DNA from 2 places in the Savagea faecisuis genome. Region 1 is predicted to be linked to the other one. Evidence: riboswitches for the same ligand, from Rfam matches in the RefSeq annotation. Region 1 holds a riboswitch; the other holds the start of a gene.
What was found. Region 1 has a riboswitch for thiamine pyrophosphate ahead of thiM (hydroxyethylthiazole kinase). Riboswitches for the same ligand answer to the same signal wherever they lie in the genome.

Region 1 (8,191 bases):
GCTCATGGAAATGATAAGCGACCGTATCGTTATTAATTTGACTAAGGCCACCTTCTTGCGCGCGTATCGCACTCGCAAAGTAGCGGAAATGGTCGATCGCGAGCGGAATATCTGCATTCAACGTTTCGCGTATAGCTTTCCCGTTATCCCAAGTTTCAGCAACAGCTAACAATTCTAAGTTATCTTCCAGTCGATCTGCGATTTTCAACAAAATGTTCGCACGTTCTTGTACCGATGTCGTTCCCCAAGCATCTTTCGCAGCATGTGCAGCATCGAGAGCGAGTTCGATGTCTTCTGACGTAGAGCGAGCGACTTTCGTAAATACTTGTCCTGTGATTGGTGTGACGTTTTCAAAATATTGTCCTTTGACCGGTGCAACCCATTTTCCTCCGATGAAGTTGTCGTATTTCTCTTTGAAATGGACGAGCGATCCTTCTTCATTCGGATTCACATATACCTTTGTTTCAGCCATTGTTCATTCCTCCTTGAGTTTACTATTCTATACACGAATTATTGTAAGCGTTTACATACATTCGTTATTTTAATAATAACAAATATTCATACTGAAAGACAATTTATTTGTTTCAACAATCTATTTTTATGTTTTAAATGTTATTTTAACTATGTTTTATTTAATTTATTATTTTATATCCAATTAAAAATGAGAACTGCAACGATTCGTTGCAGTTCTCATTTCTCAATTATTCATCTAAAAATACTTTCATTTCCTCTGGTAATGTGTGAAGGTCGATTCCCCATACGAGTGGTAATAAAATATAAATGCTCGCTGTAATGAGGAATATACAGAAAATATTAATCCAAAATCCTGCTTTCACCATGTCGTTAATTTTCAACAAGCCTGAACCGAAAACAATTGCGTTCGGTGGTGTTGCGACAGGTAACATGAACGCACATGAAGCGGCTACTCCCGCTGCGATCATTAAAGCATATGGATGCACTTCAAGCGCTACTGCTAAAGCAGCCATAATTGGGAACATCATCGTCGCTGTCGCTGTATTCGATGTCACTTCTGTTAAGAAGAGGACGAGTGTTGCGACGATAGCAATGACGATAATTAAATTGACATCTTGTAAAATCGTTAACTGTTCACCGATCCACTGAGCAAGACCTGAGTCTTTGAATCCTGTAGCAATCGCTAAACCACCACCGAATAACAGTAAAATTCCCCAAGGAACTTTCACCGCATCTTCCCAAGTGACTAAACCACCTGTACGCGTCTTTTTAGACGGTAAAATGAAGAGCAATAAAGCAGCAACAATCGCGATTGTCGTATCATTCACACGAAGTGCGAAAAATTCTCCGATGCTCGCAAATTCTACTTTTGCGATAAACGTACGCGTAATCCAGAAAAATGCAGCGAATGCGAAGACGAATAAGACAAGACGTTCTTCTTTCGACATTTTCCCTAATAAATCACGTTCTTTTACAATAACTTCTTTCCCTCCAGGAATTTCTTTTAATTTCAATGGGAAAGCTATTTTCGTTAAATAAAGCCAAACTAAAAACATTAAAACAACTGAAATCGGAACCCCGAACAACATCCATTTTGCGAATGAAATATCGATTCCGTACATTTTGTCGACAACACCTGCGAAAATCGTGTTCGGTGGTGTACCAATTAATGTACCGAGTCCACCGATCGATGCAGAATATCCGATTCCGAGCATTAAGCCTTTACCGAAGTTCGTTTCTGCCGCATTTTCTTTAATTGCCGTATCGACGTGTGCGATAATTGCCATTCCAATCGGCATCATCATCATCGCTGTCGCTGTGTTCGAAATCCACATAGAGAGGAATCCAGTCGCGACCATAAATCCTAAAATGAGGCGTTGCGTACTCGTACCGACGAATAAAATAATATTAAGGGCGATACGACGGTGTAAATTCCATTTTTCCATCGCAAGCGCGATAATAAATCCACCTAAAAATAAAAAGATCGTATTGTCTGCATATGAACTTGCAACCGAGCCTTCTACCGCTCCTGAAAGCGGAAACAAAATGAGGGGTAATAGAGATGTCGCCGGAATCGGAATCGCTTCCGTTACCCACCATGTCGCAATCCAAAGCGTACTCGCTAAAACAGCTAATGCTTCTTGAGACATTCCTTCTGGTGATAAAAATAATAACGTTAATAAAAATAAAGCCGGCCCTAACAACAATCCGATATTTTGTGTACTCGTACGTCCTCTTGGGGGTTTAGAGTGATCATTTTTGTTATCGTTTTCATTTGTCTGTTGAGCCATTTCCTGTTGTGCTTCTAAAGCGTTTTCTTTTTTCAAAGAAAACATGGAAAAGATGCGTTTCGTTTGGTCATGCCAATCCCACATTTTTGCCCATACTGTGTTCATCTCATCATCCTACCTCTTTTTTAAATTCTTTGTATTAAAACAGATTGAAAATCATCTTCTCTGTATGAATGTTTACAATATTAATATAGAAACGAGAGCTTTTCAACAAACTTTTTGTTAAGTTTTTTCTTATTTTCATATTTTCTGAATCTTTCTTTACTTTACTAAAGCGTAAGTGTCTTTAAGTCGCTTTTTTGCTCGTTCAGCACTTTGTGACAAAACTTTTCATTTTTAAAATTTCATGCTAACTTTGAAGGAGTAAGATATTTATAAGAGGAGGGCTCATTGTGCAAAGTAACCGTACGCGGGTTCAACAATGGATTCAAACATTTCAACAATTTTCAGCTACTCCGTCTGAAGGTGTGACTCGTCTCACATATTCAAACGAACATGTGCAAGCACGTAACAAAATAATACAAATTATGAAAGAGGCTCATTTAGACATAGAAGAAGATGGCTTCGGAAATATTTACGGAAAGTTAGTCGGGACAGACTCATCTCTCCCTTCTATATTAGTAGGCTCTCATTTTGATTCTGTTCCGAATGGAGGAGCTTTTGATGGCACTGCGGGAGTCATCGCTGCTTTAGAAGTGGCAACTCTCTTTGCCGAACACGACTTCCAACCGAAACAGACGATTGAATTTGTAGCACTCGTTGAAGAAGAAGGTGCTCGTTTTCCTGGAGGTCTAATCGGCTCTCGTAGCATATTAGGTGAATTACCTGTAGAACAATTCGAACAACTCGTCGGATTCGATGGCTTGACGACAGTTGAAGCGATTGAGCAAAGCGGACTAACTCTCCCTCAAAGAAAAGCACGACCTATCGATACCATCGCTCGATATATTGAACTTCATATTGAACAAGGACCTCTTTTAGAAAATAGTGAAGTCGATATCGGCATCGTCGAAAGTATCGTCGGATTAAGGCAACTCGCTATCACAGTAATAGGTGAAGCAGGACATGCCGGTACGACTCCGATGGATTTACGAGCAGATGCACTTGTCGCCGCAAGTAAAATTATCGCAAACTTACCGACACTCATTCACGACCAAACAGAAGCAGGAACGGTCATTACAGTTGGCCATTTAGAAGTGTATCCGAACGGTGCGAATGTCATTCCACATACAGTCGAATTTATGATTGATTTGCGTTCAAGCACAAATGAATCGCTGCATATTGCGACAGAGCGACTGTACGATTATTTAAAACTTCATGAAACGGAAGAAATCCAAGTAAAATTAATGGATAAATTGCAAGTCGAACCGATAAAAATGGATAAAATTATGAATGATTATTTAAAACAAAGTTGTAAAGAAAGAAAATATACATTTATGGACATGCATAGTGGAGCTGGACATGATGCGATGATCTTCGCTAAACATGTCCCTTCGACAATCCTTTTCGTTCCAAGTCATAAAGGGATTAGCCACTCTCCAAAAGAATGGACGGAGATTGAAGATTTATGTAAAGGAATCGATATTTTATTCGACCTTGTCATTCAAGAAAGTAAGTGTCAAACAAAATAATAAAAAAAGAGTCGAACGGAATTCCGTTCGACTCTTTTTATTATGCGCGGAGACTCGCTGTCGCTTTTGCTACTTCTGTCGTACGACGCGCTTGTGCTTTCACTGCTTCTTCTACTTGCTCTACAATTTCACCTTCTTGTGATACTGTCGCGCTCGTACCGTATGGGTTTCCACCTGCTGCGTATGCAGATTGATCTACAAAACCTGGTGCTGTTACGATTGCACCCCAATGGTACATCGTCGTATAGATCGAGTGAACCGTCACTTCTTGACCACCGTTTGCGTTTCCAGCGCTCGCCATCGCACTGACTACTTTATTCGCTAATTTCCCTTGGAACCATAAGCCGCCTGTCGTATCGATAAAGTTTTGGAATTGGCTCGGTACGTTACCGAAACGTGTCGGTACGCTCCAAATAATCGCATCTGCCCACTCTAAATCTTCCAATGTAACTGTCGGAATTTCTTTCGTCGCATCTACGTGAGCGCGCCATGCTGGATTTGAATCAATTGCGCCTTCTGGTGCTGTTTCTCGTAATTTTAATACACGAACATCCGATGCTCCTGCTTCTTTTGCACCTTCTGCTGCCCATTGTGCCATTTTATAGTTTGTACCTGTTGAACTGTAATAAATAATTGCTACGTTTGTCATGTTTATAATCTCCTTTTAAATAAGTTCTATTGTGTATTCAAAATAATAAAGAGTGTTACGATTTAATGAGAAGAGCGTTTTCCACTCGGACGTTGAAATGGAACGATATGAGACTCGATTACAGCACGATTTTGTTCATACTGTGTCGGCAATTGTAAAGTTGATCCTAAAGCTTCATCCGTTTCGTCGATGAAAAATCCAGGTTCATCTGTCGCAATTTCACAAACGATTCCTCCACCCTCTCGGAAGTATATCGACTCGAAATAGTCACGATCTTGAACAGGTGTTACATTGTAATGCGCTTGTAATTGCTGTTGCCACTTGAGCTGTTCTTTGGCATCTTTCGTACGCCATGCGATGTGATGTACCGTACCAATTCCAAAACTTCCACGTTCTCCATCTAAAGAATAGAGGTCGATCGTTTCTTCCGAGTTCTCCTCCAAAATGAATCGTTCCTTTTCTCCAAATGTTCCACGTGAAACATAACCGAATTGTTGTTCAAGTAATCGTTTCGTCGCTTCAATATTCCCTGTATATAAAAGAGCACCGCCGAACTTTTGAATAGCATATTCGGACGGTATTTCTGCCGTTTCCCAATCGTTCGTCACCGCGATATGTCGTTCGATTAAAGCGAGTTGTAATCCATGTTCATCTTCAAAATGAAGTTGCCTTTCATCGAAGCTTTCAACGACTTTCGTTTGAATTTGTTTTGACTGTAATCGCTCTTGCCAAAATGCGAAGCTCCCTTGCGGTATTAAAAAGTATGTAATGCCTACTTGTCCGTTGCCGCGCTTTCCTCGATAATCATTCATCCAATTAAAGAACGTCATAATCGAGCCTGGACTACCTTCACTATCGCCGAAGTACAAATGATACGTCGTCGGATCATCAAAGTTCACTGTCGTTTTCACGAGTCGCAACCCTAATACATCCCCATAAAAACGAGCCGTTTGTTCTGGATGACCGACAATCGCTGTAATGTGGTGAATCCCTTCCATTTTCATATTCTTCTCTCCTCTCTTTCATTATCTTGAATTCAAGATATATCATAACAAGGATTTTTCGTTCTGTCAAAAACTTTGTTTCTTCTTTTCACTGTATGGTATAGTAAATGTACAAACGCATACGAGTTTACCACTAGGGGCGCCCGCGGGCTGAGACGTACTCTTTGAACCTGATATGGTTGATACCATCGGAGGAAAGTGGGTATTTTTCACATGGTGTTAAATCCTTCTCCTTCTTCTACTTAGAATGAGAAGGATTTTTTTATGAAAGGGAGATTGCTTATGACAGCACTACAACACATACGAAAAAACAAACCAGTCATCCACTGTATTACGAATTATGTAACGGCAAACTTTCAAGCGAACGCTCTACTCGCATTAGGAGCTTCGCCGATCATGGCGGATTTAGCTGACGAAGTGACTGAAGTGACGAGCTTTGCAGATGCGCTCGTATTAAATTTTGGGACGCTCCAACAACACTCGGAACTCGCGATGACGCGTGCAGGACAAAAGGCGAACGAACGAGGGATTCCCGTCGTCATCGATCCTGTTGGTGTCGGTGCAATCCGTTCTCGCTTAGCGATGTGTCAACGTTTATTGCAAGTCGTTAATCCGACAGCTTTTCGCCTCAATGCAGGTGAGCTCGCTGCGATCGCCGGCGAGCAATGGGAAGCACGAGGAGTAGATGCAGGAAGTGGCGAAGCGAATGTACAAGAAATGGCACGATTTGTTGCCGAAAAATATGATGCAATCGTCGTCGTCACTGGAGCGACAGACCTCGTCGTTAGCGCACGACAGATGTTTGAAATAACAGGTGGCGACCCGTGGATGAAGCAAGTGACTGGAGCAGGATGCGTGCTCACAACGATCGTGGCAGCTTTCGCAACAGTGAATACAGACGCAGAAACGATTCAACAAGGCGTGCGTTTTTATAAAAAAGTAGCAGAACACGCACGACAAGCTGCTACTGGAATCGGTCAATTCCAAGTGGAATGCTTAAATTACTTACAAATGGAGGAATTATAAATGGTGAAAATCGCAATGACAATCGCAGGTTCAGATAGTGGCGGAGGTGCAGGGATTCAAGCGGACTTAAAAACATTCCAAGAGCTCGGAACGTTCGGTACATCTGCCATTACAGCGATCACAGCTCAAAATACGTTAGGGGTGCACGGGGTTCAACCGATCGATATCGATATGATCGAAAGCCAAATCGATGCGGTCATGACAGACTTACGCCCAGACGCGGTGAAAACTGGAATGCTATTTTCTGCTGAAATTATTCAAATCGTCGCTGAGAAGTTCAAACAATACAATGTTCAAAATATCGTCATCGACCCGGTAATGATTGCGAAAGGTGGCGCATCATTGCTTCAACAAGAAGCAGTCGATGCTTTAAAAAAGGAACTCGTACCACTCGCTACAATTATTACGCCAAACATTCCTGAAGCGGAAGTGCTCGCAAATATGGAAATTGTAACGGAAGACGATATTGCAGCGGCGGCGGAGCGCATTCTAGCTTTAGGGGCAAAAGGTGTATGGATGAAAGGCGGACATAGTAAAGACCCTGAGTTCGCGAAAGATTTCGTATTTTTACAAGATGGTACGTCATTCTCCATGACATCAAAACGTATCGATACCGATAATACGCACGGAACAGGATGTACATCTTCTGCGGCAGTTACCGCTTCTTTAGCGAAAGGAATGTCACTGAAAGATGCATTAATCGTCGGAAAATCATTCATTCAAGCAGCGATTGAAGAAGACTTACAATTAGGCAGCGGTCACGGTCCGACTAACCATGGCGCATACCGCTACGTACAAGACCGCATGGAAAAGGAGATTCATGTCGAATGAATATAAAAGAAGCGCTTCGTATCTACTTCATTATGGGAAGTAACAATTGTGGCTCTCATGAACCGCTCGACGTCTTACAGCAAGCGATCGATGGTGGTATTACGATGTTTCAATTCCGCGAAAAAGGAGATGACGCATTAACAGGCGAAGCAAAAAAACAATTTGCGCGTGACTGCTTCCGTCTATGCAAGCAAGCGAACGTTCCGTTTATCGTCAATGACGATGTCGATTTAGCGATTGAAATTGGAGCGGACGGTGTGCACGTCGGACAAGACGACCTCGATGCAGGAGTCGTGCGTCAAAAGCTTGGCTCAGACAAAATAATCGGTGTTTCGAGTCACACTTTACAAGAGTCGAAAGCAGCGATTGAAGCGGGAGCCGACTATATCGGAATGGGACCTATATACGCGACAACGACAAAATTAGATACGAATCCTGTTGCGGGTACTAAAGCAATTCAAGAAACGAGACAACATTTCGCACAATTCCCTATCGTCGCAATCGGTGGATTACAAGCAGACAATTTCGCACCAGCAATCGAAGCTGGAGCGGATGGAATTTCAATTATTTCTGCGATCGCTAGCGCACCTAATCCAAAAGAGGCGACAGAAAAACTCGCCTCTACTATGAAAGAAGTGATTAACGATGCAAAATGATAAAATTCGAAAAATGATTTTAATTTCTTTATTTGCGGCAATTGCTGTCGTCGGGTCAACGTTCGTTTCATTCCCACTCGGACCAGCGCGCGCTTTCCCTGTCCAACATGCGATTAACGTGATTGCTGCG
Region 2 (8,191 bases), on a different contig from region 1:
CTTCTGTATACAATGAACCTTCTTTAATTGAACCCCTTCAAAAAGCGACAGATGCGATATTAGGAGAAGATTCACTTGCGATCGTTAAGCCGAGTATGGGGGGGGAAGACTTCTCCTATTTCGCCGAGCAAGTACTGGGAATCTTTTTCCGACTCGGCATTCAAAATGAAGAAAAAGGAATTAAATATCCGAACCATCATCCTAAATTCGATATCGATGAAGCAGCTCTACATTTAGGAGTCGCAATTTTTGCGCAGTACGCGATTCAATATTTTGAAGGAGAGTAAGTGGAGATCATCTCTCTCTCTAACATTCGTTATAATGAGGAGTAATGAGGAGTAATGTGTGTATTTTTAGAGGAGTGTCCGTAGTGGAACATACAGTTTTACGTATTTTAGCGATTTATGAGTCGAGTATTCAAAATGAATCGATGCTTGAGGAAGAAGTGATACGCATTGCAAAACATATAGCGAAGCAATGGGCGATTCATGAAGAGTTTGATTTAGAAACGAATGACAACTTTGACCGTTTCGTGTTGGCGCATTTACGAGCACGAATCGAGCATAAACCGGGTTTGTTACTGTTTGAAAACCGAGTGATTCAAAGGCATGAAGAATGGTTATTATCCATTAAAATGACGATTCCAAGTGAAGAAAATTACTTTCACCAAGGTTATTTTGCACTCGATGACATTATTCGAAGAAATGTTGTCATTCAACAATTTCCTGAGTTACAAGCGAACTTGTTCGAATGCAGTCGCTTTTATGAAAAATATGAGCAAATTTATTCGAGAGAGCGAATTGATGAAGTGCAAATCGAGTTTATTTTACCGCGTTTAACATTGTGAGAGGAGTTTAAAGGTCATGTGGAAACGATTTTTTACGATTAGTATAGCGACATTGATCACGTCTTTTTTATTGACGAAAGGCGTCCAAACACTTCCTTTGGAGCTGGAATACCCAGAATTTTTTAATATGAATTCAACGTGGCGTGTGTTTCTCGTAACACTCATTATCATTTTGCTGATTTACTTATTGCTCGTCATGCCATTTAATATACTCATTACGAAATTTGCGAGTACATTGTCGCAAGAGTGGTTATTATACAACTTAATCGCTTTTGCATATACGTTAATATTAGTGCTCATCGTCTATGTAAATATGCAATATTTACCACATATTTTTGCAATCGTCATTTGGCATATTTTAATTTTTAGCGTCATAGCAGTGTATGCTCTTGCGAGTCGAGTAGTAGGAGGTATTCACAAATGGACGACATCATTCGGTTAACGAAAGACGGAAAACAGCAACTGGAAGAACAACTTTCAAAATTAGAAAATGATATATTGCAAAAATCACAAGAAAAAGTAAAAGCAGCGCGAGGATTTTGTGATTTCTCGGAAGATCCGGTGTACGCACAATACTTAGAAGAATCATTTGAAGTGCGAGAAAAAATAGAACAGTTGAAAGCATTGCTTTTGAAGGTGGAAGTTATTGAACCAGAAGACAACGGAGTCGTACAGCTTGGAACGTATGTCGATATTTTAGAAAGTGGCGAATCCGAAGTGGAAACGTATCAAATCGTTCATTCGTTAGAAGCGGATATTGAACGAGATAAAATTTCTGTCGATAGTCCGCTCGGAAAACATTTATTAGGAAAAGAAATCGGCGAGAAATTCATATTTTACGATAATGAATTCAAAGTAAAAAACGTTCACATAAAAAGTAATCCTTGACAAATAAAAGAAGAGCGTTCATGGTGAACGTGTACGAACAATTCAATAAAAAACTAGGGGTGTCCGAAAGTGGCGGACTGAGAGGGAGAACTAATTTTCCTAACTCTTTGGACCTGATCTGGCTCATACCAGCGTGGGGAAGTACTTATTAATGACACAATACATACGAGACGTATGTTTATTTACGTGCCAGGTCTAACTATCATTAGACCTGGCTTTTTTGTATGGATTGTCCCGAATGGTGCGAGTTATGCGGTCTACCTCAAAATGAAGAAGGAGACTGAAAAACATGACAGCAAAACAAAAAGGAATTCAAATTCACGATTGTTTTCCAGCGAGCACGAAAGTGTATGTAGAGGGGAGCCGTCCGGATATTCGCGTGCCGATGCGTGAAATCGCTTTATCGCCGACAATCACAGAGCAAGGCGAAATACCGAACGAACCAATTCGTGTTTATGATACGAGCGGTGTGTACACGGACCCAACACATGAAATCGATATTGAAAAAGGATTGCCACGCATTCGCGAACAGTGGATTTTAGAGCGCGGCGACGTCGAGGAATATGAAGGGCGCGAAGTGAAGCCTGAGGATAACGTATACCGTCCAGGGAAAGAAAAAGAAGATGACTTATTCCCATTGCGTAAACGAAAACCACTCCGCGCAAAGCGAGGGAAAAATGTGACGCAAATGCATTATGCGAAACGAGGAATTGTGACACCTGAAATGGAGTTCGTCGCGATTCGTGAAGGATTAGAACCTGAAATGGAGTTCGTCGCGATTCGTGAAGGATTAGAACCTGAAATTGTGCGAGAAGAAATCGCGCGAGGCCGTGCGGTATTACCGTCGAATATTAACCATCCAGAAGCGGAACCGATGATTATCGGACGCAATTTCCACGTGAAAATTAATGCGAATATTGGAAATTCAGCAGTCACTTCTTCCATCGCTGAAGAAGTGGAAAAGATGACGTGGGCGACTCGTTGGGGGAGCGGACACGATTATGGATTTGTCGACAGGTAAGAACATCCATACGACACGCGAGTGGATCATTCGTAATTCACCTGTTCCTATCGGGACGGTGCCGATTTACCAAGCGCTCGAAAAAGTGAACGGCTTAGTGGAAAACTTAACGTGGGAAGTGTTTCGAGATACGTTGATTGAACAGGCTGAGCAAGGAGTCAGTTACTTTACGATTCATGCGGGTGTGTTATTGCGCTACATTCCGATGACAGTAAATCGCGTAACGGGCATCGTATCACGCGGTGGATCCATTATGGCTCAGTGGTGCTTACTTCACCATAAAGAGAGTTTTTATATACGCACTTTGAAGAGATTTGTGAAATTATGAAACAATACGATATCGCCTTTTCATTAGGGGATGGTTTACGTCCAGGTTCGATTGCCGATGCGAACGATGAAGCACAGTTTGCCGAGTTAGAAACATTAGGCGAACTGACGAAAATTGCATGGGAACATGACGTGCAAGTAATGGTGGAAGGACCAGGCCATGTACCGATGCATAAAATTAAAGAAAATATGGACAAACAACTTGAAATTTGTGACCAAGCGCCGTTTTACACATTAGGTCCTTTAACGACAGACATCGCACCGGGCTATGACCATATTACGTCCGCGATCGGTGCTGCGATGATCGGGTGGATGGGAACGGCAATGCTTTGTTATGTGACGCCGAAAGAACATTTAGGCTTACCGAATAAAGACGACGTGCGAGAAGGAGTCATTACGTATAAGCTTGCGGCGCATGCGGCGGACCTTGCGAAAGGGCATCCGACAGCGCAAAAACGCGATGACGCGCTATCTAAAGCACGATTCGAATTCCGTTGGCGCGACCAATTTAATTTAAGTTTGGACCAGGAGCGCGCGCTCGAATACCATGATGAAACGTTGCCAGCAGAAGGTGCAAAAGTGGCGCATTTCTGTTCGATGTGCGGACCGAAGTTTTGCAGTATGCGCATCTCGCATGACATTAGAAAATATTCAGATGATGATTCATTAGAAGAGCGTTTACGCGTTAAAGAAGGATTGGAACAAAAAGCAGAACAGTTCCGAGAGCTCGGTGGAAAAATTTACAATTGAGGTGAGGAAATGAATGAAGAAATAACAGCGCAACATTTGCTTGTGCAAATTCATGAAAAACGTCAAACCCTTCGCCAATTGGAAGAGCAACTTCAAACGATTCAAGCGAACTGTGAGCACGAATACGAAGAAAAAAGAACGCATCGTATTTGTAAAAATTGCGGATCGGTTAAAAATTTTCATTATTAATAAGCGATGAAGCCTAGTTTTGCGAAAACTAGGCTTCATTTTCTTTCGCGCTTTAGTAGAAAGGGGTATAATAGAACAAATACATTGTACAGAAGAAGGGGTTTATTCGTATGAAGACGAATTATAAGGACGACAGTTTAGCCGTACATACAGACTTGTACCAAATTAATATGGTTGAGTCGTATTGGGCGGATGGGATGCATGAACGAAAGTCTATTTTCGAAGTGTACTTTCGCAGTATGCCATTTGGAAATGGTTATGCTGTATTTGCAGGATTAGAGCGCGTATTAGATTATTTAAAAGAGTTCCGTTTTACAGATAGTGATTTACGTTATTTAAAAGAACAAGTCGGTTATGAAGAAGATTTTTTAAATTATTTAAAGACAATTCGTTTTACGGGAGATGTGTATTCAGTTGTTGAAGGAGAGCTCGTCTTTGCGAATGAACCGTTAATGCGAATTGAAGCACCACTCGCGGAAGCTCAATTAATCGAAACAGCAATTTTAAACATCGTCAACTTCCAAACATTAATTGCGACGAAAGCGAGTCGCATAAAACAAGTTGTAAAAGATGAAGTCGTCATGGAGTTCGGGACTCGCCGTGCACAAGAGATGGATGCTGCTATTTGGGGAGCTCGCGCTTCGATTGTAGGTGGTTTAGAGGCGACGAGTAATGTTCGAGCAGGAAAGCTCTTCGGAATCCCGGTTGCTGGAACACACGCTCACTCGATGGTACAAGCGTATAAAAGTGAATATGAAGCGTTTCATTCTTACGCTCGACGCCATAAAGATTGCGTCTTTTTAGTCGACACGTACAACACGTTAAAAATCGGTGTGCCGACAGCGATTCGTGTAGCGAAAGAGCTCGGAGATAAAATTAACTTCCAAGGGATTCGTTTAGACAGTGGTGACATCGCTTTCTTATCAAAAGAAGCGCGCCGCATGTTAGATGAAGCAGGATTTCACGATGCTAAAATTGTCGTTTCGAATGATTTAGATGAATATACGATTTTGAACTTAAAAGCACAAGGGGCTTGTGTCGACACATGGGGAATCGGTACGAAACTGATTACTGCCTACGACCAGCCAGCACTAGGAGCGGTGTACAAAATCGTATCGATTGAAAATAGTGAAGGAATAATGGAAGATACGATCAAGATTTCATCCACATCGGAAAAAGTGACAACACCTGGAGAGAAAAATGTATATCGAATCATCAATCGTAAAACCGGAAAAGCAGAAGGGGATTATATTACGATGAAGGAAGAAGACCCTCAAGCGGAAAAAACGCTGAAAATGTTCCATCCAGTGCACACGTATCTTTCAAAGTATGTGACAGATTTCGATGCAGTTAACTTACACGAGCATGTCGTTAAAAAAGGCGAAGTCATTTATGAAAATCCGACATTGGAAGAGATGCGTGCCTACGGAAAAGAAAATTTAAAACTGCTGTGGGATGAGTATAAACGTTCATTAAATCCAGAAGAATACCCAGTCGATTTAAGTCAGAAATGTTGGGATAACAAAATGAGAAATATCGAAGAAGTGAATCAATTAGTCCATTCATATAAGGAGGAATAATCGTGCAAAAAGAAATCATTGAACAATATCATGTCAGTCCGAGTATCGATCCAGCTGAAGAAGTGCGCCACATTATTGATTTTTTGAAAAGCTATACAAAGCGCTATCCATTCGTGACAGGGTTCGTTCTTGGAGTATCAGGTGGACAGGATTCTACTTTAGCAGGGAAGCTTGCGCAAATGGCGGTCGATGAGTTGAATGAAGAAGGAGAAAAACAATATGCTTTTATCGCATTGCGTCTTCCGTATGGAAAGCAATTTGATGAAGAAGATTGTCAATTAGCACTTGAATATATCCAGCCGACCGAAACGATTACAATCGATGTGAAGCCAGCAGTGGACGCAAGTGTCAAAACGTTAAAAGAAGCAGGAATTGAAGTGTCTGACTTCGTAAAAGGAAATGAAAAGGCACGTGAACGTATGAAAGCACAATATTCGATTGCGGCGATGCGCGGCGCAGTCGTTCTCGGTAGCGATCACGCAGCAGAAGGGATTACAGGGTTCTTTACGAAGTACGGAGACGGTGGTGCAGACTTAATGCCACTCTTTAACTTAAATAAACGTCAAGGTGCTCAAATTTTGAAACATTTAGAGTGCCCACCCGTCCTATATCATAAGATTCCGACCGCAGACTTAGAAGAGGATCGACCAGCGCAGCCAGACGAAGAAGCGCTCGGTGTAACATATGCGGAAATTGACGATTATTTAGAAGGTAAAGAAGTTTCAACAAAAGCGCGTCAACGCATCGAACAGTTATATGAACAGTCGATGCATAAGCGTCATTTACCAATCACTCGTTTCGATACATTTTGGAAATAATATAGTATAGGAGTTTTCTGTCACGGTGGCAGAAAACTCTTTTTTTGAAAGGAGCAAGAGATGAATGATTATTGAACAGATGGAAAAAGTGATCACGAATATAGAACGGCATATTGTCGGGAAGCGTGAAGTGATTGAATTAAGTTTGACCGCTTTATTAAGCGGAGGCCATATTTTATTAGAGGACGTACCAGGTGTTGGAAAGACTGCCTTAGTGAAGTCTTTGGCCCAGTCGATGCATCTCCCTTTTCAACGTATTCAATTTACGCCAGACTTACTGCCCTCTGATATTTTAGGAGTTTCAATATACAATCCGGCAACGTCACAATTTGAGTTTAAAAAAGGGTCGATTTTCGGTAGCGTCCTATTAGCAGATGAGTTGAACCGAGCTTCGCCGAAAACACAATCCGCTTTGCTTGAAAGTATGGAGGAGCAAAAAGTGACAATCGACGGCGTTACCTATGAATTACCCCAACCTTTTTTCGTCATGGCGACGCAAAACCCATCAACCCATCACGGGACTTATGATTTACCGGAAGCACAACTCGACCGCTTTTTGTTTAAAGTGAAGATGGGCTATCCGACGTATGAAGAAGAGTTATTTTTATTGAAAAGTCACGTTGAAAACGGCGTCTTACAATCGGTTTTGACAGTGGAATCATTAATGGCGATGAAGCGTGAAATTCATGACGTGAAAATTCACGAACAAGTGCAACGTTATTTACTCGATTTAGTACGTGCGACGCGAGAGCATCCTTTGCTCGACCTCGGACTTAGTCCACGGAGCGCACTCGCTTTTCAACACGCGACGAAAGCGTATGCGACCTTAAGAGGACGCATGTATGTCACACCGGATGATATTCAATATTTATTCCCGTACATCGCTTTACATCGGATTCATGAAACGAAAGAAGCGCTCTTTGATGGCATTACGCTAGAACAAATTGTAACGGATTTGCTTACGACGACGCCTGTACCGGTTGGAGTGTTCGTATGACATTCGATTGGCGGACGAGTGGATTAGCTTTATTTTTTATCGCACTTTGGATACTCGGCTGGGTGGAACAACAATCGGTCATTTTGTTTACGGTATACAGCTTAACTCCTTTCATCGTATACGCCCTTTTATTGTCCATCTATCCGTACTCCCGTATTCAAGTGAGTACGGAAGTTGTAGAGACAGGTATTTCTGGCCAACGTCTCATTCGCCAAACGTATCGACGAAATAATCGTTTTCCACTGTTTTTTTTGAGAGGTGTTGAAACGTGGACGAGTCAGAGTGAAACACGTAGGCAATCGTATGCCGTATATATCGGGTTTCGCAAAGAATGGCAAGTCGATTATTCATTAGACGAATTGACGCGTGGACATTATCATTTAAGCAATATTACATGGGAAGCGCACGATCTTTTTCAACTCATTCGTAAAAGAACGAATGGCTTAGCGAAGGCGGATTTTTATATTTATCCGCGAGTGAATGCGATGTATTTACGCCATATTCAACGGGAGCAACAATGGCTGGCGGAAGGGACCAAATATGAAAAACCGAGACATCTTCATGGTACAGACCTTTCGAATTTGCGAGCCTATGTGCAAGGCGATCCGTTAAAAGATATTCATTGGAAAGTGTCCGCAAAACACGGGAAATTTGTGACGAAGCAATATGAAGAACCTATCCATTCGCCTATTACAGTCGGTTTAGATTTGTCTGAGGAGCAGTGCTTTGAAGAGCGGCTCTCCTTCACGATGACTTGTCTCTATTATTTTTATA

Region 2: linked by a shared signal. The riboswitch ahead of ACFQ0V_RS02805 (phosphomethylpyrimidine synthase ThiC) and the one ahead of thiM (hydroxyethylthiazole kinase) in region 1 are both predicted to bind thiamine pyrophosphate.

Annotation. Positions count from the first base shown of each region.
Region 1 covers NZ_JBHTJF010000034.1:219,600-227,790, forward strand. Annotated here, with positions in the region: gene adh (aldehyde dehydrogenase) at 1-472, opposite strand, end outside; gene ACFQ0V_RS10585 (SLC13 family permease) at 702-2,369, opposite strand; gene ACFQ0V_RS10590 (M20 family metallo-hydrolase) at 2,657-3,895, shown strand; gene wrbA (NAD(P)H:quinone oxidoreductase) at 3,936-4,544, opposite strand; gene ACFQ0V_RS10600 (VOC family protein) at 4,607-5,548, opposite strand; TPP riboswitch at 5,674-5,762, shown strand; gene thiM (hydroxyethylthiazole kinase) at 5,831-6,574, shown strand; gene thiD (bifunctional hydroxymethylpyrimidine kinase/phosphomethylpyrimidine kinase) at 6,575-7,405, shown strand; gene thiE (thiamine phosphate synthase) at 7,402-8,061, shown strand; gene thiW (energy coupling factor transporter S component ThiW) at 8,051-8,191, shown strand, end outside.
Region 2 covers NZ_JBHTJF010000012.1:7,493-15,683, reverse strand. Annotated here, with positions in the region: gene ACFQ0V_RS02825 (M20/M25/M40 family metallo-hydrolase) at 1-287, shown strand, start outside; gene ACFQ0V_RS02820 (hypothetical protein) at 371-847, shown strand; gene ACFQ0V_RS02815 (hypothetical protein) at 864-1,289, shown strand; gene ACFQ0V_RS02810 (GreA/GreB family elongation factor) at 1,268-1,735, shown strand; TPP riboswitch at 1,781-1,892, shown strand; gene ACFQ0V_RS02805 (phosphomethylpyrimidine synthase ThiC) at 2,025-2,756, shown strand; partial or broken gene thiC (phosphomethylpyrimidine synthase ThiC) at 2,737-3,833, shown strand; gene ACFQ0V_RS02795 (hypothetical protein) at 3,843-4,022, shown strand; gene ACFQ0V_RS02790 (nicotinate phosphoribosyltransferase) at 4,133-5,602, shown strand; gene nadE (ammonia-dependent NAD(+) synthetase) at 5,599-6,420, shown strand; gene ACFQ0V_RS02780 (AAA family ATPase) at 6,485-7,417, shown strand; gene ACFQ0V_RS02775 (DUF58 domain-containing protein) at 7,414-8,191, shown strand, end outside.